One region of the Kocuria palustris genome, then DNA from elsewhere that is predicted to be linked to it. Evidence: predicted binding sites of a transcription regulator. Region 1 holds the regulator's gene; the other holds the start of a gene.

The links. Region 1 encodes LexA, which represses DNA repair genes until DNA is damaged. Its sites were predicted from a motif close to TCGAACANNTGTTCGA; they were not measured.
Region 2: ruvA (Holliday junction branch migration protein RuvA) is a predicted target of LexA. The motif match lies at 2,802-2,817, and genes of this name have one in related genera.

What each region holds. Positions count from the first base shown of each region.
Region 1 covers NZ_JAFBCR010000001.1:675,265-684,590, reverse strand. Annotated here, with positions in the region: gene JOE55_RS02905 (ATP-dependent DNA helicase) at 1-1,849, shown strand, start outside; gene JOE55_RS02900 (DASS family sodium-coupled anion symporter) at 1,952-3,592, shown strand; gene lexA (transcriptional repressor LexA) at 3,668-4,444, opposite strand; gene JOE55_RS13005 (LysM peptidoglycan-binding domain-containing protein) at 4,830-5,417, shown strand; gene JOE55_RS02885 (histidinol-phosphate transaminase) at 5,487-6,671, shown strand; gene hisB (imidazoleglycerol-phosphate dehydratase HisB) at 6,742-7,374, shown strand; gene hisH (imidazole glycerol phosphate synthase subunit HisH) at 7,416-8,174, shown strand; gene JOE55_RS02870 (DUF945 domain-containing protein) at 8,171-8,338, shown strand; gene priA (bifunctional 1-(5-phosphoribosyl)-5-((5-phosphoribosylamino)methylideneamino)imidazole-4-carboxamide isomerase/phosphoribosylanthranilate isomerase PriA) at 8,379-9,146, shown strand; gene JOE55_RS02860 (SseB family protein) at 9,151-9,326, shown strand, end outside.
Region 2 covers NZ_JAFBCR010000001.1:61,336-70,661, forward strand. Annotated here, with positions in the region: gene JOE55_RS00280 (Mur ligase family protein) at 1-297, shown strand, start outside; gene JOE55_RS00285 (type 1 glutamine amidotransferase) at 310-1,083, shown strand; gene JOE55_RS00290 (YebC/PmpR family DNA-binding transcriptional regulator) at 1,259-2,020, shown strand; gene ruvC (crossover junction endodeoxyribonuclease RuvC) at 2,053-2,712, shown strand; gene ruvA (Holliday junction branch migration protein RuvA) at 2,869-3,531, shown strand; gene ruvB (Holliday junction branch migration DNA helicase RuvB) at 3,534-4,613, shown strand; gene JOE55_RS00310 (preprotein translocase subunit YajC) at 4,811-5,254, shown strand; gene secD (protein translocase subunit SecD) at 5,406-7,568, shown strand; gene secF (protein translocase subunit SecF) at 7,568-8,665, shown strand; gene JOE55_RS00325 (RelA/SpoT family protein) at 8,791-9,326, shown strand, end outside.

The DNA of each region.
Region 1 (9,326 bases):
CTACCTGACCCCGCTGGTCCAGCACGCGCGCACGGCCGAGCGCCCCGTGGTGGTCGCCACCGCCACGCTCGCGCTGCAGTCCCAGGTGGTCGGCCGAGACGTCCCCCGCCTGCTCGACGTCCTGTCGGAGGAGCTGCCGGAGGACCTCGAGGTCGCGCTGCTCAAGGGCCGCAGCAACTACGCCTGCCTGCACAAGATCGAGGGCGGCTATCCCGAGGACGAAGGCGGCGCCCTGTTCGCCATGCCCGACGACGGCCCGCATCCCCCGGCCGCATCGAGCTCCCGCGCCGGACGGCTAGGGCTGGAGGTCAAGCGCCTGCGCGAATGGGCGGAGGTCACCGATACCGGCGACCGGGACGACGTCACCCCGGGCGTCACCGACGCCGCCTGGCGGCAGGTCTCCGTCTCCGCGCGCGAGTGCCTGGGCCGCAGCTGCCCGCTCGTGGAGAGCTGCTTCGCCGAGCTCGCCAAGGCCCGGGCGGCCGAGGCCGACATCATCATCACCAATCACGCCCTGCTGGCGATCAACGCCTTCGAATCCATCCAGGTCCTGCCCGAGCACGACGTCGTGGTGGTCGACGAGGCCCACGAGTTGCGGGACCGGGTGACGGGAGCCGTCTCTGGAGCCATGTCCGCGGCCACGGTGCGCTCGGTGGCCGCCTCCGTGCGCAAGCACACCACCGCCAAGCACGAGGAGCTGGCCTCCGGGGCGGATGATCTCGAGAAGGCCCTCGAAGGCGTGCCGGCCGAGCTGCTGGCCAGGGGGCTGACCGAGCCGATGTCGGCGGCCGTCGCCCGCATCCGCGAGGCCGCACGCACCGCGCTGTCGGAGACCAAGCCCGAGTCCAAGGACGGCGGGCGCGACACCGACGGCGGCCGGCAGATGACGCGATCGCGGCTGAGCGAGACCCTCGAGCTCGCGGAGCGGCTGCTCGGCGCGCACGAGGCGCGCGAGGTGATGTGGCTGTCGCGCCAGGGCGGCTGGGAGCCCGGCCGCGGCTACGTCCCGGCCGATGACTCCGATCCGGCGACCCTCAGCATCGCGCCGCTGAACGTGGGCGGGCGCCTGCGCGAGGGCCTGTTCGAGGGCCGCACGGTCGTGCTGACCTCGGCTACCCTGACGGTGGGTGAGTCCTTCGACGCCGTGGCCGGCGATCTGGGACTCAAGGGCTCCGGTGCACCGAAGTGGGACGGCATCGACGTCGGCAGCCCCTTCGACTACCCGCGCCAGGGCATCCTCTACATGGCGAAGCACCTGGACAAGCCCGGGCGTCAGCTCTCCGACGGGATGCTGCAGGAGATCCAGGATCTGCTCGAAGCCTCCGGCGGGGGAGCCCTCGGGCTGTTCTCCTCGCGCCGAGCGGCGGAGGAGGCCGCGGAGGTGATGCGCGAGCGAACCGGCCTGTCGATCCTGTGCCAGGGCGAGTCCACGCTCAGCGCGCTCGTCTCCCAGTTCGCCGAGGAGCCGGACACGTCGCTGTTCGGGACCATGGGGCTGTGGCAGGGAGTCGACGTGCCCGGCGACTCCTGCCGTCTGGTGCTGATCGACCGCATCCCGTTCCCGCGCCCGGATGATCCGCTGTCCACGGCGCGCACCCGCGCGGTCGCCGACAGCGGAGGCAACGGGTTCATGGCGATCTCGGCCACACACGCCGCTGTGCGCCTGGCCCAGGGAGCGGGTCGACTGATCCGCTCCACGAGCGATCGCGGCGTGGTGGCGGTGCTGGACTCGCGGATCGCCACGGCGCGCTACGGCGGGTTCCTGCGCGCCAGCCTGCCTCCGCTGTGGACGACGACCGACCGGAAGACCGTCCACTCGGCGCTGCAGCGGCTGCACGGCCAGGACTGAACCGGCCGGGGCAACCGCGCGCAATCCATACCTACTGCGTTTCGATCCATGTGACTCTGGATATCAGAAGAGTCCGCTCTATCGACGAAGAAGGAGCTCATCATGGCCGATGCGCGCAGCGGCGCGGACGCAGCGGGAAGATCTCGCGGGGACGGGGGGAATCCGTCCCGGCTGCGGACGGCGGCGCGTCGACGGGCCAAGGCAGGGCAGGAGGCCCGCTCGGAGGAGCGCGCCACCGCCGAGCTGCGCTCCGAGAAGTCCCGCGGACCGCATTCCCGCAAGGCCCACCTGAGCATGCGCCCGGTGTGGCTGGGGCTGGCGATCATCGTGCTGGCCGTCGTCGTGCTGATGCCGACCCCGGACGGGCTGAGCGTCTCCGGCCAGCGGGCCCTGGGCATCCTGGCCTTCGCGGTGATCCTCTGGGTCACCGAGGCCGTGTCGTACCCCGTGAGCTCGGTGATGATCATCGGGATCATGGCCCTGCTGCTGGGGGCCTCGCCGGCACCTGACGGCTCGGGGGAGGCGCTGGGGACCAGCGATGCCCTGGGCTATGCCCTCGCCGGCTTCGGCTCCTCGGCGGTGGCGCTCGTGGCGGCGGCGCTGGCGCTGGCTGCGGGCATGCAGGCCACCGGGCTGCACAAGCGCATCGCGCTCGTGGTGATGAAGCACGCGGGGGAGAAGACCAGCCGCATCCTCATCGGAGCGATCATCATCTCGATCGTCCTGGCCTTCTTCGTCCCGTCGGCGACCGCTCGGGCCGGGGCCGTGGTCCCGATCCTCATCGGCATGGTCGCGGCCTTCGGGCTGCCGACCGAGTCCCGGCTGGGCGCGCTCATGGTCATCACCGCGGCGCAGTCGATCTCGATCTGGAACATCGGCGTGCAGACCGCCGCAGCCCAGAACCTCGTGGCCGTCGGATTCATCCAGGAATCCATGGGGGCCACGATCTCCTGGCCGCAGTGGTTCGCCGCCGGCGCTCCCTGGGCTGCGGTGATGTCCGTGGTGCTCTACTTCGTGATGCGGGCCACCATCAAGCCCGAGATCGACCGTCTGGAGGGCGGCCGCGAGATCGTCCAGAAGTCCCTGACGGAGCTCGGGCCCATGACCGGGGCGGAAAAGCGCCTGGCGGCTGTGGCCGTCATCCTGCTGGCCTTCTGGTCCACCCAGGGCTCGCTGCACGACATCGACGCCACCACCGTGACACTGTGCGCCATCGGCGTCATGCTGCTGCCGCGCATCGGGGTCTACTCCTGGAAGACCGTGGAGGAGCTCGTGAGCTGGGGGACGCTCGTGGTCTTCGCGGTCGGCATCTCGCTGGGATCCGTGCTGCTGGAGACCGGGGCAGCGGCATGGCTGTCGGCGGCCGTGTTCGACGGGCTCGGGATCACGGGTCTGCCGGTGCTCGCGATCATCGCGATCGTCGGCGCGTTCACGATCCTGATCCACCTGGGATTCGCCTCGGCCACCTCCATGTCGAGCGCGCTGATCCCGGTGTTCATCGCCCTGGCCGTGTCGATCCCGGACCTGCCCGGCGAGGGCGTGGGCTTCGTGCTGATCATGCAGTTCCTGATCTGCTTCGGATTCCTGCTGCCGATCTCCGCCCCGCAGAACATGCTCGCCTACGGCACGGGCGCGTTCACCACGCAGCAGTTCCTGCGCACCGGCATCCCACTGACGATCGCCGGCTATCTGCTCATCCTGCTGTTCTCGGCCACGTACTGGCAGTGGATCGGGCTGCTGTGACCGGCAGGGGATGAGCGACGAGCGGCTGAGGACGGATCCGTCCTCAGCCGCTCGTCATGGCGGTGATCTGCGTGTTCAGAGGCTGCGCAGGACCGAGACGACCTTGCCCATCACCGTGGCGTGATCGCCCAAGATCGGCTCGTACTGCGAGTTCTGCGGAAGCAGCCAGGTGTGTCCGTCGCGCTGGCGGAAGGTCTTCACCGTGGCCTCGTCGTCCAGCAGGGCCGCCACGATCTCCCCGTTCTCGGCGGTGGCCTGAGCGCGCACCACGACCCAGTCGCCGTCGCAGATGGCGGCATCGATCATGGAGTCGCCGGAGACCCGCAGCATGAACAGCTCGCCGTGGCCGGTGAGCTGGCGCGGCAGGGCCATGCGGTCCTCGACCTGCTGCTCGGCGGTGATCGGGGTGCCGGCGGCGATCCTGCCGACGAGCGGCACGAACGAGACGTCCGCGGAGCCGATCGACGGCAGGTCGTCGTCCAGCTCCGGCGCCTCCGAAGCGGCCGGAGCCTCGGCGACGGCGGAGGCGGCCTCCGCCTCGGGATCGCCGAGCAGATGCAGGGGCACCAGGACCTCGAGGGCGCGCGGGCGCTTGGGGTCGCGGCGCAGGTAGCCCTGCCGCTCGAGCTGATTGAGCTGGTGGGTCACGCTCGACAGGGACTTCAGGCCCACCAGGTCGCCGATCTCGCGCATGGACGGGGGATAGCCGTGGGCGGCGACGGCGCGCTGGATGACCTCCAGGATCGTGCGCTGCCGCGGGGTCAGGCCCTTGCGCCGGGAGGACTCGGAGCCCGTCGCCCGGGCCGTGCCGCCTGAGCCGCGCTGCGTGCGACCGGTGCCGCTGGCTGCCATGTCCGTCCTCGTCTTCCGTCGATGGGCGCCTCCGGATCGCCGGGTGCGCTGCGTGCTGGGCCGCGGCGACGCGCTCGCGCCGCGCCGTGGCCGCCTTGTGGTGTCTGAGCGGTTGCGTTGACTCGTCCTCGAGGCCCCGCCAAGGGCCTCCGACCTGCACAGTCCTCCCGCTGAGGCTACGTGAGCCGGACGTCACCTTCAAACATCTGTTCGATCGTGTCTCGACACGAGTCGTACACAGGTGCTAGAAATGGTCGCAAGCAGTTCGAACACGTATTCGAGAACCGGGATCGGGTCTCGAATCCGACAGAGGTTCGAACACGGGAGCGGCCACCACCCGCACCGTCTGTCACCGTCCGTCCCTCGGCAAGAAGGAGTGCATCCCATGTCCGTGATCAGCACCGCTGTCCTGTCGCACTCGTCCTCCACCGGCAGCATCCCCCTCGTCAGCGCCCTGCGCAGCGGGGGCCGCGCCTTCGCGCAGGAGCTCTCCTCCGCCGTGCCCGCCCTGCGCCGACGCCCCGCTGCGCGGCTCAAGGAGTCGGAGGGGCGCCGTCCGGCTCTGCGCGTCATTCCGGGCGGTCGCGCAGCTGCACCGCAGACTCGGACCCTGCCCGCCGTGAAGGAGCCGGAGGCCTCCGCACCGGCGCCATCCGCGTCCTCGCCCATGCGCCTGACCCGCCGCGGGCGGCTGCTGCTGATCGGCCTGCCGACCATGCTCGGCGTGCTGGCCGCGGCCGCACTGCTGGTCGTGCTGATCGCACCCTCCCACGTCACCGCCGGAACCGAGCCGGCCGAGGGCCCCGGGGTCGACTCCGTGACCGTCCAGCCCGGTCAGAGCCTCTGGGAGGTCGCTCAGCAGGCCGAGCCGCAGCGCGACACCCGGGACGTCGTCCTGCAGATCGTCGAGCTCAACGAGCTGGACTCCGCCCAGGTCTCCCCGGGCCAGCAGGTGCTGGTTCCCGCGGCCTGAGCCGGAGGACGGTGGGTTCGGCCGCCGTCGGATGCTGAAGGCCCCGTCCGCGCCTCGTAGACTGTCCTGGTGACTTCTCAGAGCGCGACACCCAGCACCGAGGGCGCCACGCGAGCCGAACGGCTCGCCTCGCTTCCCCTGCGCCACGACCTGCGCGGCAAGTCCCCCTACGGGGCGCCGCAGATCGACGTCCCCATCGCCCTGAACACCAACGAGAACACGCATCCGGTGCCGCAGGACGTCCAGGACGCCATCGTCGCCGAGGTCTCGCGGGTCGTGGGAACCCTCAACCGCTACCCGGACCGCGAGTTCACGCAGCTGCGCCGCGAGCTGGCCGAATACCTGGGCCACGGCCTGGACCAGGACAACATCTGGGCCGCCAACGGCTCCAACGAGATCCTCCAGCAGCTCATGCAGGCCTTCGGCGGCCCCGGTCGTCGTGTGCTGGCCTTCGTGCCGTCCTACTCCATGTACCCGCTGCTCTCGGCCGGCACGAACACGGAGTTCATCCCGGGCGTGCGCGCCGAGGACTTCACGCTCAGCGCCGAATCGGCCGCCGCACAGGTCCGCGAGCACCGCCCGAGCATCGTGCTGCTGTGCTCGCCCAACAACCCCACGGGCACCGCGCTGGAGGACGACGTCGTCGATGCCGTCTACCGCGCCGGCGAGGAGTCGAACACCGTGGTGGTGGTCGATGAGGCCTATGCCGAGTTCTCCCGCTTCCCGGAGCGCACCGCGCTGCGCCTGCTCGAAGGCCGTCCGCGCCTGGTCGTCAGCCGCACCATGTCCAAGGCCTTCGCCCTGGCCGGTGCGCGGATCGGCTACTTCGCCGCCGCACCGGAGATCGCCGATGCCGTGCGTCTGGTGCGCCTGCCGTATCACCTCTCCGCGGTGACCCAGGCGACCGCTCTGGCGGCGCTGCGCCATCGCACGACTCTGCTCGCCGACGTCGCCGACATCCGCATGCAGCGCGACCGGATCGTCGATGACCTCAAGCGGATGGAGCTGGACCCGGCGGAATCGGACTCCAACTTCGTGTTCTTCGGCGGCGGCATCGACGCCCCGGCCCTGTGGCAGGACCTGCTGGATCGAGGCGTCCTGATCCGCGACGTCGGCATCCCCGGGCACCTGCGCGTCACCGCCGGCACCGAGGAGGAGACCACCGCGTTCCTCGACGGCGTCCGCGCGCACCTGGAGGACCGGTCCGCCGCTGCGAGGGACTCCGAGACAGAGCAGGACCCCGCGAACCGCTGAACCGCCCGCCGCTGACGCCCTCGCACGTCGGCCCGGCACAGAATCCCATCCCGCCGCAGGAGGCCCCATCATGAGCGATCAGCCCACCACCGCAGCGAGCGACGGCGCACGCACCGCCTCGCTCGAGCGCGTGACGTCGGAATCCAGCATCCGCGTCGAGCTGAACCTGGACGGCACCGGCCAGCACTCCATCTCGACCAGCGTGCCGTTCTACGACCACATGCTCACGGCGCTGTCCAAGCACTCGCTGATCGACCTGACGGTCCAGGCCACCGGCGACACCCACATCGACGTCCACCACGTCGTGGAGGACACCGCGATCGTGATCGGCGAGTGCCTGCGCACCGCCCTCGGCGACAAGCGCGGGATCGCCCGCTTCGGCGAGGCCTCCGTGCCGCTGGACGAGGCGCTGGCCCACGCGGTCGTCGACGTCTCCGGGCGCCCGTACTGCGTGCACGTCGGCGAGCCCGAGGGCCAGCAGTACCACTTGATCGGCGGGCACTTCACCGGCTCCATGACCCAGCACGTCTTCGAGTCGCTGACTCATCACGCCGGGATCTGCCTGCACATGGAGCTGGTGCGCGGGCGGGATCCGCATCACATCGTCGAGGCCCAGTTCAAGGCACTGGCCCGTGCGCTGCGCGCCGCCGTCGAGCCGGACCCGCGCGTCACCGGCATCCCCTCGACCAAGGGCGCGCTGTGATCCGCCGCCCGGAGGACGCGGTCGACGACAAGGGCCGCACGATCCCCGCGCCGCACACGGTGGGGGAGCTGCTGCCGCAGGAGCCGGCCTCGTCGGCGCCGTCCGTGGTCGTGCTCGACTATGGTGCCGGCAACGTCCGCTCGGCCGTCCGCGCGCTCGAGGAGGCCGGTGCCCGCGTCCTGCTCACGAGCGATCCGGAGCTGGTCTCCGGCGCCGACGGCCTGCTGGTTCCCGGAGTGGGCGCCTACGAGGCGGTGGCCGAGGGCCTGCGCAAGATCGGCGCGGTGCGTCTGATCGAGCGCCGGCTCATGGGCGGGCGCTCGGTCCTGGGCATCTGCGTCGGGCTGCAGGTCCTGTTCGAGCGCGGCGTGGAGCACGGCACGGAGACCGAGGGCCTGGGCCAGTGGCCGGGCACGGTCGAGCGGCTGGACGCCCCGATCGTCCCGCACATGGGCTGGAACACGGTCGAGCCGCCCGCGTCCAGCGTGCTCTTCCGCGGCATCGAGCAGGAGCGCTTCTACTTCGTGCACTCCTTCGGCGTGCTGAAGTGGGAGTTCGAGCAGAACAGCGAGCACATGCTCCCGCCGCAGGTCACCTGGTCGCGCCACGGAAGCCCCTTCATCGCCGCCGTGGAGAACGGGGCGCTGTCCGCCACGCAGTTCCACCCGGAGAAGTCGGGCCAGGCGGGACTCCAGCTGCTGCGCAACTGGCTCGAGACGCTGCCGCGCACGGGCCGACTGGACGCGGCCCTCGCCGCGCGGGACGCGCAGACCGCTGGTCAGGAGGAGAGCGACGCATGAGCTGGGCCGTCATCGTCATGGCGCTGGGAGCCTTCATGGCCGGAGGCACCTACTCGTTCCACAAGCAGGGCTTCCCGCGCTACACCGTCGTGATCATGGGGGTCATCGCCGCCGCCCTGATCATCTACGGCGCCTTCGCCTGGTACACAGGCAGCCGCGGCTGAGCGCCCCCCCCGAGACATCCGCATTCGATCGAGGAGAGCAATGACCGAGAACACGAACCATGCCGAGCAGACCGGCCCGCGCCTCGAGCTGCTGCCCGCGGTGGACGTCCGCGACGGCCAGGCCGTGCGCCTCGTCCAGGGGGAGTCCGGTTCCGAGACCGGCTACGGCGATCCGCTGGAGGCCGCGCAGGCCTGGCAGGACGCCGGGGCCGAGTGGCTGCACCTGGTCGATCTGGATGCCGCATTCGGCACCGGGGACAACATCGACGTCCTCACGAGCGTGGCCCGGTCGCTGTCGCTGAAGATCGAGATGTCCGGAGGCATCCGCGACGACGCCTCCCTCGAGCGCGCGCTGTCGCTCGAGCCGGCCCGGATCAATCTGGGCACTGCCGCGCTCGAGGATCCCGAGTGGACCCGACGGGTCATCGCCGAGCACGGAGACGCCATCGCCGTGGGCCTGGACGTGCGCGGCACCACGCTGGCCGCCCGCGGCTGGACCCAGGAGGGCGGGGACCTGTGGGAGGTGCTCGAGCGCCTCGAGGCCGACGGCTGCTCCCGCTACGTCGTCACCGACGTCACCAAGGACGGCACGCTGAAGGGCCCGAATGTCGAGCTGCTGCAGCAGGTCGCGCAGCGCACGGGCAAGCCCGTCGTGGCCTCCGGCGGCATCGCTTCGCTCGAGGACATCGCCGCGCTGCGCCGCCTGGTCAGCTCGGGTGTGGAGGGCGCGATCATGGGCAAGGCCCTCTATGCCGGGCGCTTCACGCTCGAGCAGGCCCTGGATGTCGCGGGACGCCCGGAGGTCTGAGCCCGTGAGCAGTGCTCGGCCGAACGACGACCCTCAGACTCCGCGAGGGCCCGCGCGCGAGCTTCCCTCGCACATCCAGGCGCAGCTGCGCTCGGCAGGCGGGCAGACCGACACCGGGGGACAGCCGTGGCAGGGCCGCGACCTGGAGCACGGTCACGGTCATCTCTTCCCGGGCGACAG
Region 2 (9,326 bases), 610 kb from region 1:
TCCATCAACGACGAGTACGCCGACGGCCGCGACGTCTCCTGGCTGTGGGACGTCGAATTCGAGTCCCTGCGCAGCGGGGGAGTGGACATGGTCACCGGCACCCGGGCCTGGGACATGGCTCTGCGCCTGGACTACGACCAGGTGCAGGTCGGCGCCGTCGAGCCGGACATCGCCCGAGCGCTCACGGAGTTCATCGCCTCCGCCGACGGACGCCCGATGCGCGTCTTCTGCACCTACACGTCCATGCTCACGCTGCGCCGCGAGCTGCGCGCCGTGGCCGTCGTGCCCGAGATCTGAGAGAGGACCGCGATGACCACTGCGACTCCCAACCTCCCCGCCGCAGGAGCCGAGCCCGAGCTCGGCGGGCAGGGCGAGATCCACCTCGTGCAGCTCTATCCGCGTGACATGAACATCTACGGCGATTGGGGCAACACGCTGACGCTCAAGCGCCGTCTCGAGCGCCGCGGCTACAGCGTGCGCGTCACCGACTACAACCCCGGCGACTCCTTCCCCGGCGACGGCGACATCTTCGTGGGCGGCGGCGGCCAGGACTCCGGGCAGTTCCGCGTCATGGAGGACCTGCAGCGCATCAAGCCCCTGCTGCTGGAGCTGGTGGAGGATGGCGCGCCCATGCTCGCGATCTGCGGGCTCTACCAGCTCTTCGGCCACCGGTTCCGCACGATCGGCGGTGAGACGCTGACCGGCGTGGGGATCTTCGACCTCGAGACCGTCGGGGGCCCGGAGCGGCTGATCGGCAACATCGTCACCGAGTCGCCCGATCTCGGCACCGTGATCGGCTACGAGAACCACTCCGGGCTGACCCACCTGGGCGCGGGCCAGGAGCCGTTCGGTCGCGTGATCTCCGGTGCGGGCAACGACGGCCAGGACGGCACGGAGGGCGCGGTGACCCGCGAGGTCATCGGCACCTATCTGCACGGCTCCCTGCTGCCCAAGAACCCGGCGGTGGCCGATCACCTCATCGCCACGGCGGTGCGGCGACGCTATGCGCACGAGACCCTCGAGCCGCTGAACGATCTGCTGGCGGAGAAGGCGCGGGAGGTCGCGGCCTCCCGTCCGCGCTGAGCCCGGGACCCGTCGCCTACAATCGACCAGCAGACTTCCCAGCGCAGCGTCATGCGCCGCGGTGGTGCGCCGCACGGCCCCTCCGGCCGTGACCGGCACCCCCGACGCACGCGCTGCCAGCCGCCGCCGGGAGGAGCCCGGCGCTGCGGCACCGACACGAACCAGGAGGCAAGCCATGTCCGGTCACTCCAAGTGGGCCACGACCAAGCACAAGAAGGCCGCCATCGACGCCAAGCGCGCCAAGGCCTTCGCCAAGTACATCAAGGGCATCGAGGTCGCCGCGCGCCAGGGCGGCGCCGACACCGCGGGCAACCCGGCGCTGGATCTGGCCGTGTCCAAGGCCAAGAAGAACTCGGTGCCCAACGACAACATCGACCGCGCCATCAAGCGCGGCGCCGGCCTGACCGGCGAGGTCATCGAGTACTCGGAGATCTTCTACGAGGCCCGCGGCCCCCAGGGGTCGGCGCTGTACATCGAGTGCCTGACCGACAACAAGAACCGCGCGGCCTCCGAGGTCCGCGTGGCCGTGACTCGCAACGGCGGCACTATGGCCGATCCGGGCTCGGTCACCTTCATGTTCGAGCGCAAGGGCGTGGCCGAGGTCGCCAAGGCCGACGGCGTCACCGAGGACGACGTCATGATGGCCGTGCTGGACGCCGGGGCGGAGGAGGTCATCGAGGACCAGGACGTCTTCGAGGTCATCTCCGAGGCCACCGACCTGCCCCAGATCCGCACGGCTCTGGACGAGGCGGAGCTGGAGTACAACAACGACGACCCCCAGTTCCGCCCGAACATGAAGGTCGAGCTCGACGCCGACGCCGCGCGCAAGTTCCTGCGCCTGGCCGACGCGATCGAGGAGCTCGACGACGTCCAGAACGTCTACTCCAACGTGGAGATCACCCCCGAGGTCGCCGCCCAGCTCGAGGACGAGGACTGAGCCAGGCTCCGGCACCCGCCCGACGTCCCGCCATGGGCTCCGCGGCCAGGGCGCAGGCCCCCGAGCAGGTCATCCTGGGCGTCGATCCCGGGCTGACCCGCTGCGGGTTCGGGATCGTGCGCATGCGCGCCGACCGCCGCGCCGAATGGGTCCACCACGAGGTCCAGGGCACAGGCGCCGACGAGCCCCTGGAGCAGCGGATCCTGCGCATCGCCCAGGCGGCCGATCAGCTGCTCGAGCGCTTCGCCCCGGATGCTATGGCGATCGAGCGCGTGTTCGCGCAGAACAACGCCCCCACCGTGGTCGGCACCGCCCAGGCCTCGGGCGTGGTGATCGCCGCCGCAGCCGCTCGCGGGGTCCCCGTCGCCTGGCACACCCCGTCCGAGGTCAAGGCCGCGGTCACCGGCGACGGCTCGGCCGAGAAGGCCGCCGTGACCAAGATGATCGCGCGCATCCTCCGCCTCGAGCAGCTGCCGCGTCCGGCCGACGCCGCCGATGCCCTGGCGATCGCGGTCTGCCACGGCTGGCGCTCCGGTGTGGGCGCGGGCCTGGACGCCCAGGCGGGCACTACGACCACGCACCAGGGCGCCCGCACGGGACTGCAGCGCGCGAGCCAGGAGCGCGGCACCGCCCTGACACCCGCTCAGCGCGCCTGGCAGGCCGCGGAGCAGAAGGCTCGGCGCGGCCGCTGAGGGACCGCATCGTCCTCGGGTGCGGGCCCTCGTCCCGGGCGAGGGCCTGCGCTGTGTGGTCGTCGCGGCTTGGTAGGGTGAGCGAGGCATCGTACTGATGTTCGAATGGCTGCCCGATTCGCGGGCGGCTCCCCGCATCGAGGAGAGGGTGTTCCCATGATCGCGTCCGTGCGCGGCGAGGTGCTGCACAAGGGGCTGAGCACGGCCGTCGTCGACGTCATGGGGCTGGGCCTCGAGCTGCAGGCCACCCCGCAGACTCTCTCCGGGCTGCACGAGGGCCGCGAGGCCCGGCTGGCCACCGCGTTCGTGGCGCGCAAGGACGACTCCCCGCTGCTGTTCGGCTTCGCGGACGCGGAGGAGAAGGAGATCTTCGAGACCATGCTGGGCGTCTCCGGCATCGGTCCGCGCACCGCACTGGCAGTGCTGGCCGCGCTGGGCACGCAGGAGGTCCGCACGGCCATCGCCCAGGGCGACCCCAAGCCGTTCACCACCGTCTCCGGGATCGGGCCCAAGGGCGCCAAGCGCATCGTGCTCGAGCTCGCGGACAAGCTCGTTCCCGCCGATCCGGCACCGGCCTCGGCCCCGCAGGCGGCGCAGATCCCGCTGTGGCGCACCCAGGTCACGGAGGCCCTCACAGGTCTGGGCTGGAACGAGAAGGACGCCTCGGCGGCCATCGACGACGCCCTGGTCGGTCGAGAGGAGCTCGCCGACTCCGGTGACGTCGCCCTGATCCTCCGCACCGTGCTCGCGTGGCTCGGCGCCCGGGCCTCGGCTCCTGCCGCCGGCCGGGGCTCGACTCGCACGGGGGAGGGCCGCTGAGCATGGACGCACAGCACAGCGGGTCCGAGCGCCTGGTGGGCGGGGAGCCGGAGCTGGACGAGCGCGCCGTCGAATCGGCCCTGCGCCCCGAGTCCCTGGCGGACTTCGTGGGTCAGCCGCGTGTGCGCCAGCAGCTCTCCCTGGTCCTGGAGGCCTCCAGGCTGCGGGGCCGCAGCGCCGATCACGTGCTGCTGTCCGGACCTCCCGGTCTGGGCAAGACCACGCTGGCCATGATCATCGCCCAGGAGATGGGCGCTCCGCTGCGCATCTCCTCCGGGCCTGCCATCCAGCACTCCGGCGACCTGGCCGCGATCCTGTCCTCCCTGACTGAGGGCGAGGTCCTGTTCCTCGACGAGATCCACCGCATGTCCCGGCCCGCCGAGGAGATGCTCTACATGGCCATGGAGGACTTCCGGGTCGACATCGTGGTGGGCAAGGGCGCCGGGGCCACCTCCATCCCGCTGGACCTGCCTCCGTTCACCCTGGTCGGTGCCACCACGCGCGCCGGGCTGCTGCCGGGACCGCTGCGCGATCGCTTCGGCTTCACCGGGCACCTCGAGTTCTACAGCGACCACGAGCTCGTCTCCGTGCTGCGCCGCTCCGCCGGGCTGCTGGACCTGCGCCTGTCCACGGAGGGCTTCGAGGAGGTCGCCACCCGCTCCCGCGGCACTCCGCGCATCGCCAACCGCCTGCTGCGCCGCGTGCGCGACTGGGCGCTGGTCCACGGCGTGGACAGCATCGACGCCCGCGCCTGCTCCGCCGCCCTGGAGATGTACGAGGTCGACTCGCGGGGCCTGGACCGCCTGGACCGCTCGGTGCTCGAGGCGCTGGTCCGCCACTTCGGCGGCGGACCGGTGGGGCTGTCCACCCTGGCGATCGCCGTGGGGGAGGAATCGGAGACCGTCGAGGAGGTCGCCGAGCCGTACCTGGTCCGCGAGGGCCTGCTGGCGCGGACCCCGCGAGGACGCATCGCCATGCCTGCGGCTTGGGAGCACCTGGGACTGGTACCGCCCGAGCACGCAGCCTTCCGGGACACTGCGGTGCGCCAGGCCCTCGGCGACCAGGACCCCCCGCAGCAGTAGCCCTCCGGACGGCGACCGGCTGCGACCCGGCGCCTGGGAGCCCGCTGACCGGGCCCTGCGCGGCCTCGTCCCCTACCATGGACGGGAATCCTCGCCGCCGCCGCGCTGCCCCACGTGCTTGTCCAGGGGCGGAGTCCCGGTCGCGGCACCGACCACCACGCGATGCGCAGAAGCGCATCGCAGGATCAGGAGTCTGCATGACACCCGTCGTCACCGAATCGCTGTCCGCCGCCGGAGCCGCTGGAGGCGGCGGCTCCTCCATGCTGCTCTTCGGCTTCATGCTGCTGCTGATCATCGGCATGTTCTGGTTCTCCAGCCGCACCCGCAAGAAGCAGCAGGAGAAGCTGAAGTCGCAGCAGCGCGCCATGGAGCCCGGCATGGAGGTCATGACGAGCTACGGCCTCTACGGCCGCCTGGTCTCCAAGGACGAGGATGCCGTCAAGGCCGTCATCGAGATCGCCCCGGGCACCCAGGTCACCGTGCACCTGCAGACCCTCACCAACGTGGTCGAGCGTGACACCCCCGCTGCCGGCGGCACGGATGCCGCAGGCTCCACCGCAGCCGGGGACGCCTCCGCTGACGAGACCCCCGCCGGCGACCCCACGGATCCCCGCGATCCGGGAGCCGACTCCTCCCGCTGATCAGCCAGCACCCGCGCCTCGGCCCCCTCGGCCGGGGCGCTCGTGCGTGTTGCGGCACCTGAGACCGCCTCCTCGGGTCCACCCGCGCCCGCCCGGCCCACGTGTGCCGCGCTTCACAGCCCCCTCGAACCCCGCAAGGATCTGCGCCCCGATGTCGACATCGCCAGAAGATCGCTCGTCCGCGAGCACCCCCGGCCGCGAGTCGGGGGACCGGAAGAAGAAGCCGCGCCGCAGCGAGCAGGAGACGACGGCCCAGCGGGCGCAGCGTCGTCAGCTCGGCGGCACCGAGCTGCACCGGGCGGTGAGAACTGCTCGAGGCTCGCTCGTGGGCATGTTCGTGCTGCTGGTCGCCATGCTCGGCGTGCTGGGCTGGGGCGCAGGCCAGGGCCACACCGGCTGGGGGCCGCGCCTGGCGCTGGACCTCGAGGGCGGCACGCAGATGATCCTGACCCCTGAGCTGACCGGTCAGCAGGAGGGCGAGGAGATATCCCAGGAGCAGCTCGACCAGGCGGTGGAGATCATCCGCCAGCGCGTCGACGGCTCCGGCGTCTCGGAGGCCGAGGTCTCCACCCAGGGCGGCGAGAACATCGTCGTGTCCATGCCGGGCACGCCCGATCAGGAGACCCGGGACCTGATCCAGACCTCGGCGCAGATGAGCTTCCGACCCGTGCTGATGGTCGGCCCCGCCGAGGCCACTCCGGAGGACGAGCGCACCCCCGAGGACGAGCAGGTCGAGCCGGACGGCGAGCCCACTGACTCGTCGGACCCCAACTGGGTCGACGGCGATCTGATGGCCAAGTACGAGGCCACGGACTGCGCGCAGCCGCAGACCCCCGAGCAGCGCGCCGCCCAGGACCCGGAGGCGGCCATCGTCGCCTGCGACCCCAGCGGCGGCGGCAAGTACATCCTCGGCCCGATCGAGCTCGAGGGCACCGATATCTCGGACTCGTCGTACGGCATGGCCCAGGGTGCCAACGGGACGACCACCGGCCAGTACGCCGTGAACATCCAGTTCAACGAGGAAGGCACCCAGACCTTCAAGGAGCTCTCCGAGCGCCTGAACTCGATCGGTCAGACCAGCCCCGGGGACCCCCGCAGCCAGTTCGCGATCCTGCTGGACGGCGAGGTCATCTCCGCACCGTCCATGGACGCGGTCATCCCCGACGGCCAGGCGCAGATCACCGGCTCCTTCACGGAGGAGGACGCGCAGTTCCTCTCCGAGCAGCTGCGCTACGGCTCGCTGCCCGTGAGCTTCGAGATCTCCTCGGAGCAGCAGATCTCGGCCACCATGGGCGCCGATCAGCTGCGCTGGGGCGTCATCGCCGGGCTCATCGGCCTGGTCCTGGTGGCCGTCTACTGCCTGTTCCAGTACCGCCTGCTGGGCCTGGTGACCATCGCTTCGCTCGTGGTGCTGGGCGTGGCGTCCTGGCTGGCCATCGTGCTGCTGGGCTGGGGCATGAACTACCGCCTGTCGATGGCGGGCGTGGCCGGCCTGATCGTGTCGATCGGCATGGCCGCCGACTCGTTCATCGTCTACTTCGAGCGCATCCGCGATGAGATCCGCATCGGGCGCACGATCCCAGCGGCCATCGATCACGGCTGGAAGCGCGCCCGCCAGACGGTCATCGCCTCCAAGTCCGTGAACCTGATCGCCTCGGTGGTGCTCTACTTCGTGGCCGTGGGCAACGTGCGCGGCTTCGCGTTCACTCTGGGCCTGACCGCGGTGATCGACCTGGTGGTCGTGTTCCTGTTCACCCATCCCGTCATGGTCCTGCTCTCGCGCACCCGGTTCTTCGCTCAGGGCCGCAAGGGCTCAGGGCTGGATCCCGAGACCCTCGACGCCGTGCCGTTCTACCGCGGCGCCGGTCGCACCCGCACCCCGGACGACCTGGACCCGGCCGCCGGTGCGGTGGCGGAGGAGTCCGCCGTGCAGACCGCCCCGGCCGAGCAGGAGCTCGTGGGCGCGTCCTCGCCGCTCAGCTCCCGCACGGAGCACGCGGCCTCGACGGAGCCCGACGACGACAGCGCCCCCGAGAGCTCCGCGGCCCACAGTGCTGCAGTGACAGAGGACTCTCCCGGGCCCGGCGAGGCAGCGACCGAGGCTCAGAGCACCGGCTCGAGCGCTGCTGTGGGCAGGCCCTCCCGCCGCACCGCGGGGGCCCCGGGCGACGAGCGCGGTCTCACCGTGGCCGAGCGCCGCCGTCGGGCCCGGCGCGCGGCAGGCGAGTCATCGCCGTCGGACCCGCCGCCCCCGCAGGACCCGGAAGCGACCCGCCCGGCCTCCGACCGACGCACGAACGAGGAGGACGCCTGATGTCCCGCTTCTCAGACTTCGGCAACGACCTCTACAGCGGTCGTCGCTCCTTCGGCTTCGTGCCCCGCCGCGGACTGTGGCTGGCCATCGCCGGCGCGCTCGTGGTCATCAGCCTGCTGATCCCCGTGGTCAAGGGCGGCTTCAACCTGGGCATCGACTTCACCGGCGGCTCCGAGTTCACGATCTCCTCGGTGGCCGACGACGATCCGCAGGTCGGCCAGCAGGCGCTGCAGGACACCGGTGCCACCGAGGAGGGCGAGGTCACCAACATCGCCCCGGGCACCATGCGCGCCCAGACCGAGCAGCTCGACGACGAGCAGACCCTGGAGGTCCGCGACGCCCTGGCCCAGGCCTATGACGTCCCGGCCGAGAACGTCACCTCGAACTTCGTGGGCCCCACCTGGGGCGCGGGGATCTCGCAGCAGATGCTGCGCGGCCTGGTGATCTTCCTGGTGCTCACCGCGGTCGTGATGGCCCTGTACTTCCGCACCTGGAAGATGTCCGTGGCCTCGATGGCAGGCGTGTTCGTCACGGTGGCACTCACCGTGGGCACCTACTCGCTCGTGGGCTTCGAGGTCACGCCCTCGGCCGTCATCGGCTTCCTGACCGTGCTGTCGTACTCGCTGTACGACACCGTGGTCGTCTTCGACAAGGTCCGCGAGAACACCAAGGGCCTGCTCGACGGCTCCGCGCCGGCCTCCCGCAGGCAGCGCGGGTTCCTGGGGCAGATCAACCTGGCGGCCAACCAGACGCTGGTGCGCTCGATCAACACCTCGATCGTGGGCCTGTTGCCCGTGGGCGCCATCCTGTTCATCGGCGCCGCGCTGCTGGGTGCCGGAACGCTCAAGGACCTGGCGCTGTCGCAGTTCGTGGGCATCATCTACGGCACGCTGGCCACGCTGTTCGTGGCCACGCCGCTGTATGCGGCGCTGCGCTCCCGCGAACCGGCCGTGCGCCGGATCGACGAGGGTGCCGAGGCCTCCGCCGGCCGCTCCGGTGCTTCGGGCGAGGACTCCGAGGTGCCGCTCGACGACGAGGCCGCGGGCAGCGTCACCGCAGGTGCGACCGCGACCCGCGCCGGGGGCTCCACAGCCTGAGGATGCGGCCCGATGTGGTCTGGAGCATGTCCCGGTGGTCCTACAATTGCCGGATTGATCCACTTCGGGGATCGCGTGGAAGGGCCGGGCGCTGAACCTGGCCGGACCGAGAACAGGAGGCGGAGATGACCGAGGGCCGCAGGGGAGTCATCGACGACGGCCGGGGGCGGCCTCCGCGCGCGCCCGAACCCTCCGCCGAAGCCGTCGAGCCCGCCCAGGAGGGCGCCTCGGCGGAGACCTCGCCGCAGCCCTCCGCAGATCGCTCGCACGACAGCGCCTCCGCCGCGGCGGCCCCGGAAGCCTCGGAGACTCTCGGTGCGGCCTCGAAGGCGACCGCCGACTCCGCCGCCGACGACCCGGACGAGGCCATCGAGCGCCGGTCCCGCCAGCTCGAGGCCGAGGAGGCCGAGCGTGCGGCGCGGCGTCGCACGGGCTCGAGCGCCGGGGGCACGCACTGGGTCGTGCCCGCCTCGCGCCCGGTCTTCGGCCGCGCAGTGTTCCCGGGGCGCTCGGAGCGCACCCGCTCCACGCTGTCGTACCTGTCGGGGGCCTCGATCTCGTCGTCCCCGCTGATCGAGCCGCTGCTGCGCACCGTGCGCGAGAACGCTCCCGACGAGGACCTGGCGGTCCTGCAGCGCGCGTTCTCCGTGGCCGATGAGCG